Linked DNA regions of Actinokineospora alba. The protein of the gene in region 1 binds, or shares a complex with, the protein of each later gene. Links are inferred from orthologs where the notes say so. Each region holds a gene or a part of one and is shown in the gene's direction. Other genes may lie near its edges.

Region 1 (3,283 bases):
TGGAGCGCATCGATGCCTAGGTCGCCCCGCGACTCGATGATCGATAGCGCTGTCGTGCTGTTCCGACAGCGCGGGGTCGCCGACACCTCGCTGCGCGACGTCGTCGAACACAGCGGGGTCTCGCGGGGGTCGATCTACCACCACTTCCCAGGCGGCAAGGAGGAACTCGCCCTCGCGGCCACCGAGCGTGGCGGCGACTTCATCGGGAACCTGCTGGAGCGGCTGCTGGCCGACGTCGACGGCGATCGCGCGATCGCCGCGTTCGTCGACTACTGGACCTCGGCCCTGACCAAGGCCGACTTCGTCGACGGCTGCCCGATCGGCGCGGCCGCTCTCTCCTCCGACGAGACGGCGTCGGCCCGCGACGCGGCGGGTCGCGCGTTCGCGCGATGGGAGACGCTCCTGGCCGACGCGATAGCCCGCCGCGGCGTCCCGACCGCCCGCGCGGCGTCGCTGGCCACGTTGGCGATCGCGAGCATCGAGGGGGCGCTGCTGATGTGCCGGGCGCGACGCGACACGGAGCCCCTGACCAGGGTGGGCACCGAGCTGAGGGCCCTGCTCAGTCCGTCCGACTGAGATTGTCGGTGGGGCCGCGTACTGTCGGGTTGTGGCTTTTCCGACCGAGCACCCAGTCCTCGCGCACTCCGAACACCGACCCGTCGGCGACATCCCCCGTGCCGACGGGAAGTTCCGCATGGTCGCGGATTACCAGCCCGCGGGCGACCAGCCCGCCGCCATCGAGGAGCTGGAGAAGCGGATCAAGGCGGGCGAGCAGGACATCGTGCTGCTCGGCGCCACCGGCACCGGCAAGTCGGCGACGGCCGCCTGGCTCATCGAGCGGGTGCAGCGGCCGACGCTGGTGATGGCGCCGAACAAGACACTCGCCGCCCAGTTGGCCAACGAGCTGCGCGAGTTCTTCCCGGACAACGCGGTCGAGTACTTCGTCAGCTACTACGACTACTACCAGCCCGAGGCGTACATCCCGCAGACGGACACCTACATCGAGAAGGACTCGTCGGTCAACGACGACGTCGAGCGGCTGCGCCACTCCGCGACGATGAGCCTGCTCTCGCGGCGCGACGTCATCGTGGTCGCCTCGGTGTCCTGCATCTACGGCCTCGGCACTCCGCAGTCCTACCTCGACCGCTCGGTCGGGCTCAACGTCGGCGGCGAGGTCGAGCGCGATGTGCTGCTCCGCGCGCTGGTCGACATCCAGTACGCCCGCAACGACATCGCCTTCGCCCGCGGCACGTTCCGCGTGCGCGGCGACACGGTGGAGATCATCCCGGCGTACGAGGAGCTGGCGATCCGCGTCGAGTTCTTCGGCGACGAGATCGACAAGCTCTACTATCTGCACCCGCTGACCGGCGACATCGTCCGCGAGGTCGACGAACTGCGGATCTTCCCCGCCACCCACTACGTCGCGGGCCCCGAGCGCATGGAACGCGCGATCGGCGCCATCGAGGCGGAGCTGGAGGAGCGCCTCGCGACCCTGGAGCGCCAGGGCAAGCTGCTGGAGGCGCAGCGGCTGCGGATGCGCACGGCGTACGACGTCGAGATGATGCGCCAGGTCGGGTTCTGCTCCGGCATCGAGAACTACTCCCGGCACATCGACGGCCGCGGCGCGGGCACCGCCCCCGCGACCCTGATCGACTACTTCCCCGACGACTTCCTGCTGGTCATCGACGAGTCCCATGTGACCGTGCCGCAGATCGGCGGCATGTACGAGGGCGACATGTCCCGCAAGCGCAACCTGGTCGAGCACGGCTTCCGGCTGCCCAGCGCCGTCGACAACCGGCCGCTGACCTGGGAGGAGTTCGCCGAGCGGATCGGGCAGACGGTGTATCTCTCGGCCACCCCCGGCCCGTACGAGATGGGCCAGGCGGGCGGCGAGTTCGTCGAGCAGGTCATCCGCCCGACCGGCCTGATCGACCCCGAGGTCATCATCAAGCCGACCGAGGGGCAGATCGACGACCTGGTCCACGAGATCCGCGAACGCGCCGAGCGCGACGAGCGGGTGCTGGTGACCACGCTGACCAAGAAGATGTCCGAGGACCTCACGGACTACCTGCTGGAACTGGGCATCCGGGTGCGCTACCTGCACTCCGAGGTCGACACCCTGCGCCGCATCGAGCTGCTCCGGCAGCTCAGGCTCGGCGACTACGACGTCCTGGTCGGCATCAACCTGCTGCGTGAGGGCCTCGACCTCCCGGAGGTCTCGCTGGTCGCGATCCTCGACGCGGACAAGGAAGGCTTCCTCCGCAGCGGAACCTCGCTGATCCAGACCATCGGCCGCGCCGCCCGAAACGTCTCCGGCCAGGTCCACATGTATGCCGACCGGATCACCGACTCGATGCAGCACGCCATCGACGAGACGAACCGCAGGCGCGCCAAGCAGATCGCGTACAACACCGAGCGCGGCCTCGACCCGCAGCCGCTCCGCAAGAAGATCAACGACATCCTCGACCGCGTCCTCAACGAGGCCACCGACGACGACTCGGTTCCCGTGGGCGGCTCGGGCCGCAACACCTCTCGCGGCAAGCGGGCGGCGGGGGAGCCCGGCAACGCCCGAAGCGCCGGGATCGTCGGCGGTAAGGACGTCAAGTCCATGCCGCGCGCGGAACTGGCGGACTTGGTGCAGCAGCTGACAGACCAGATGATGAACGCGGCCCGCGACCTCCAGTTCGAACTGGCGGCCCGCCTGCGCGACGAGATCCACGACCTGAAGCGCGAACTGCGGGGGATGGACGCGGCCGGGATCAAGTAGCCAACGGTCCGCCCGGCGAGATGGCGTCGGGATCGCGGTGACCTGGCCGCCGGCATCAGTGCGGGAATAGGTCTGCCCCACCTCTTGTTTGAGAGTTCAACTACTAACAGGGGAGTGGGGCAATGGGTCACGAGATCCTGGGCACGCGGCAGGAGCCGACGTTCGGGCTGGACACCTTCGGCGACCTGGAGATCGGCGCCGACGGTGAGCTGGTGAGCCAGGCGGAGGCGATCCGACAGGTGGTGGCCGAGGGAGTGCTGGCCGACCAGGTCGGTGTGAACTATTTCGGCGTCGGCGAGCACCACCGGGCCGAGATGGCGGTGTCCTCACCCGACGTCGTGCTGGCCGCGATCGCGGGCCAGACCGAACGCATCCGGCTCGGCACCGGCGTGACCGTGCTGAGCTCGGACGACCCGGTCCGGGTCTACGAGCGGTTCGCCACGCTGGACGCCGTGTCCCGTGGCCGCGCGGAGGTCACGTTGGGCCGCGGGTCGTTCACCGAGTCGTTCCCGCTGT
Region 2 (3,364 bases), 3.7 Mb from region 1 along the record:
GCGTTTCACCAGGCGCAGGATCTCTCGGTCCAACTCGTCGATTTCCTTGCGCAGCTCGGCGACTTCCTCGGGGGCGGGAAGCTCGATGCTGGGTTTGACCGTGTTCTCGGACATCGTGATCCTCAGCGGTTGGCGGAGATTCTCAGCTCCCGAGCGCACAAAGCCCCGGGGTCCGAGGACTCCGGGGCTTCGTGGTGGTTTTCGGTGCTATGCCACAACGGGAGCCGGAGTCCGGTTCCCGTAAAAAAACTCGTAGTGGCGCTGCACGGATCGAGTGTGACACACCGTGGCCGTGAGGTCGACCTGGTGTCCGGCCTGTGGGATCGGCACTTTTCGTCTTAGTCGGTGGCCCCCGGTACCGTTGCTCGCACGATGGAAGCACTCTTCGACCTCCCCACCACCGAGCCCGCCGCGCCCCGCCGCCAGTCCGGCTCCGCAGCGCTCCTCGACGACCTCAACGACCAGCAGCGGCGCGCCGTCGAGCACATCGGCAGCCCGCTGCTCGTGGTCGCGGGCGCGGGCTCGGGCAAGACCAGGGTGCTGACCCGGCGTATCGCGTATCTGCTCGGGGAACGCAACGTCCATCCCGGCCAGGTCATGGCGATCACCTTCACGAACAAGGCCGCGGCCGAGATGAAGGAGCGCGTCGCCGACCTCGTCGGCAGGCGGGCCAACGCGATGTGGGTGTCGACGTTCCACTCGATGTGCGTGCGGGTGCTGCGCCGCGAGGCCAAGACGCTGGGGATGACGTCGAGCTTCTCCATCTACGACGCCGACGACTCGCGTCGCCTCATCACGCTGGTCGCGCGCGACCTCGACCTCGACCCGAAGCGCTACCCGGCGCGCACGCTGTCGATCCACATCTCGAACCTCAAGAACGAGCTGATCGGCCCCGAGCAGGCGTCGTCCGCCGCGGCCAACGACCTGGAGCGCCGCGTCGCCGAGGTCTATGTGGAGTACCAGAGCAGGCTGCGCCAGGCCAACGCGATGGACTTCGACGACCTGATCATGCGCACGGTCGAGCTGCTGCAGGGTTTCCCGGACGTCGCCGAGTACTACCACCGGCGTTTCCGTCACGTCCTTGTCGACGAGTACCAGGACACCAACCACGCCCAGTACACGCTGGTGCGCGAGCTGGTCGGCCGCGGCACCGACGGCCTGCCGCCCGCCGAACTCTGCGTCGTCGGCGACGCCGACCAGTCGATCTACGCCTTCCGCGGCGCCACCATCCGCAACATCGTCGAGTTCGAGCGCGACTACCCGAACGCGACGACGGTCATGCTGGAGCAGAACTACCGCTCCACGCAGACCATCCTCAACGCCGCCAACGCGGTCATCTCGCGCAACCCGGACCGGCGCGACAAGCGCCTGTGGACCGCGCTCGGCGACGGCGAGAAGATCGTCGCCTACGTCGGCGACAACGAGCACGACGAGGCGTCGTTCGTCGCGCGCGAGATCGACCAGCTGGTCGACGCGGGCATCGCGAACAACTGCGATGTGGCCGTGTTCTACCGGACGAACAACCAGTCCCGGGTGTTCGAGGAGATCTTCATCCGGATGGGACTGCCGTACAAGGTCGTCGGCGGCGTCCGCTTCTACGAGCGGCGCGAAGTCCGGGATGCCTTGGCGTACTTGAGGGTTCTCGCGAACCCGGAGGACACGGTCAGCCTCCGCCGCATCCTCAACGTTCCTCGCCGCGGCATCGGCGACCGCGCGGAAGCGTGCGTCTCCACCCATGCCGACCGCGAGCGGATCTCCTTCGCCGCCGCGCTGAACGACGCCGCCGTGGGCAAGGTGGCGCTGCTGAACCCGCGCTCCCAGCGCGCGATCGCGGGCTTCGTCGAGCTGATCGACGGCCTGCGCCGCTTCGTCGACGACGGCCAGGACGTCGCCGAGATCCTCGACGCCGTCCTCGACCAGACCGGGTACCGCGCCGAACTCGAAGCCAGCGACGACCCGCAGGACGCCTCGCGGCTGGAGAACCTCACCGAGTTGGTGACGGTCGCCCGCGAGTTCACCGAGGCCCCAGCCGACGAGCCGCCACCGGACGCGGTCGACTCCGCCACGGTCGGCCCGGAGGCGGGCTCGCTGGCCGCCTTCCTGGAGCGCGTGTCCCTGGTGGCCGACGCCGACCAGGTGCCGGACCCGGACGACGAGTCCGGCGGCATGGTCACGCTGATGACCCTGCACACGGCCAAGGGCCTGGAATACCCGGTGGTGTTCTCCACGGGCTGGGAGGACGGCATCTTCCCGCACATGCGCGCGTTGAGCGATCCCACGGAACTCGCCGAGGAGCGCCGCCTCGCGTACGTGGGCATCACGCGCGCCCGCGAGCGCCTCTACCTGTCCCGCGCGATCGTCCGGTCGGCCTGGGGTCAGCCGATGACCAACCCGGCTTCGCGGTTCTTCGACGAGATCCCCGCGGACTTGATCGACTGGCGGCGGATGGGTCCGGACCGCTCAAGTCCGAGCCGGGCCACCACGTGGGGCTCTCGGGCCACCGGAGCGGGCCGCGCCGGGCTGCGTCCGGCGCCGTCCAAGGGCTGGCAGGACACCGCGGCGCTGACGCTGGACGTGGGCGACCGGGTCAACCACGACAAGTACGGCCTGGGCACTGTCGTCGCCACCGACGGCACCGGCCCGCGCGCGACGGCCACGATCGACTTCGGCACCGCCGGAACGATCCGCCTGATGCTGATCGGCAGCGTCCCCTTGGTGAAGCTCTAAGCCTCAGCGGCCCACTCGGTCACTCGATGGTGTCACGTTCGAACTGATGTTCGAAAATTGTCGGTCCCCTGCGGTTCACTATCCCCATGACGCAAGCAGGGGGGAACAGGGAATGGACGAGCTGCTGCACCGGCTCCTCGCCGAGGCGGTGGGCCGCTACCTCGACGCGGTCGACCGCCTCGCGGCCGGGCAGCAGGCGGTTGTCAGCACCGAGCTGCGCAGGCTCACGGCGGCGTGGCGGAGTGTGCTGGGGCTCCATCGGCCCTCGGGGGCCCGCACCCGCTGTGCGGGGTGCGGGCGGGCCCACCTTCCGGCGCCTGGGCGCAGTGGCTCCCTGTGCACGGTGTGGCGCGTCGCGAGCGCCTATTTCGTGCGGGCCGACCCGGAGGGCGGGGTGATGCTCAAGCGGTGACGCTTCTCGAAGACCTTGGGGAGGTCTCCGAGACTCAGAGGCTGATGCCGCGCGCGGTCAGCCAGGGCAGCGGGTTCATCTTGCGACCGCTGGCGTCCCAGACCTCGAAGTGCAGGTGCGGACCGGTGGACTGGCCACGGTTGCCCATGTGGGCGATCAGCTGACCGGCCTTGACCCGCTGGCCCTCGCGCACCACGTAGTCGTTGACGTGGCCGTAGACCGTGA

The links.
Region 2: the proteins of uvrB (region 1) and pcrA are in contact, whole or in part, in a crystal structure (PDB 7EGT), measured with the Thermus thermophilus proteins. The link is inferred for Actinokineospora alba from one-to-one orthologs. Residues at the interface, in WP_096411307.1 of Thermus thermophilus: Glu23, Leu25, Arg26, Asp27, Gly28, Glu29, Arg30, Phe31, Arg55, Glu326, Asp327, Phe328, Glu379, Ser382, Gln383, His398, Gly400, Arg401; in WP_096412145.1 of Thermus thermophilus: His654, Arg656, Phe657, Gln666, Asp668, Glu669, Lys680, Arg681, Leu682, Ser683, Lys685, Tyr686, Ala687.

Annotation. Positions count from the first base shown.
Region 1 is NZ_SNXU01000001.1:4,709,674-4,712,956, forward strand. The notes cover bases 220-3,187. They hold uvrB (excinuclease ABC subunit UvrB), read left to right. Parts: upstream 220-607; coding sequence 608-2,767; downstream 2,768-3,187. Other genes in these bases: C8E96_RS21740 (TetR/AcrR family transcriptional regulator), read left to right, coding at 220-576; C8E96_RS21750 (LLM class flavin-dependent oxidoreductase), read left to right, coding at 2,890-3,187. In the rest of the region: C8E96_RS21735 (molybdopterin-dependent oxidoreductase), read left to right, coding at 1-20; more of C8E96_RS21740, read left to right, coding at 13-219; more of C8E96_RS21750, read left to right, coding at 3,188-3,283. UniProt on the Escherichia coli protein: The UvrABC repair system catalyzes the recognition and processing of DNA lesions. A damage recognition complex composed of 2 UvrA and 2 UvrB subunits scans DNA for abnormalities.
Region 2 is NZ_SNXU01000001.1:960,669-964,032, reverse strand. What follows is about bases 1-3,049. They hold pcrA (DNA helicase PcrA), read left to right. Parts: upstream 1-372; coding sequence 373-2,727; downstream 2,728-3,049. Other genes in these bases: C8E96_RS04440 (hypothetical protein), read left to right, coding at 2,840-3,049; C8E96_RS04450 (chorismate mutase), read right to left, coding at 1-114. Outside these bases: more of C8E96_RS04440, read left to right, coding at 3,050-3,139; C8E96_RS04435 (M23 family metallopeptidase), read right to left, coding at 3,174-3,364. UniProt on the Escherichia coli protein: A helicase with DNA-dependent ATPase activity. Unwinds DNA duplexes with 3'-5' polarity. Translocates on single-stranded DNA with 3'-5' polarity. Initiates unwinding more efficiently from a nicked substrate than double-stranded DNA.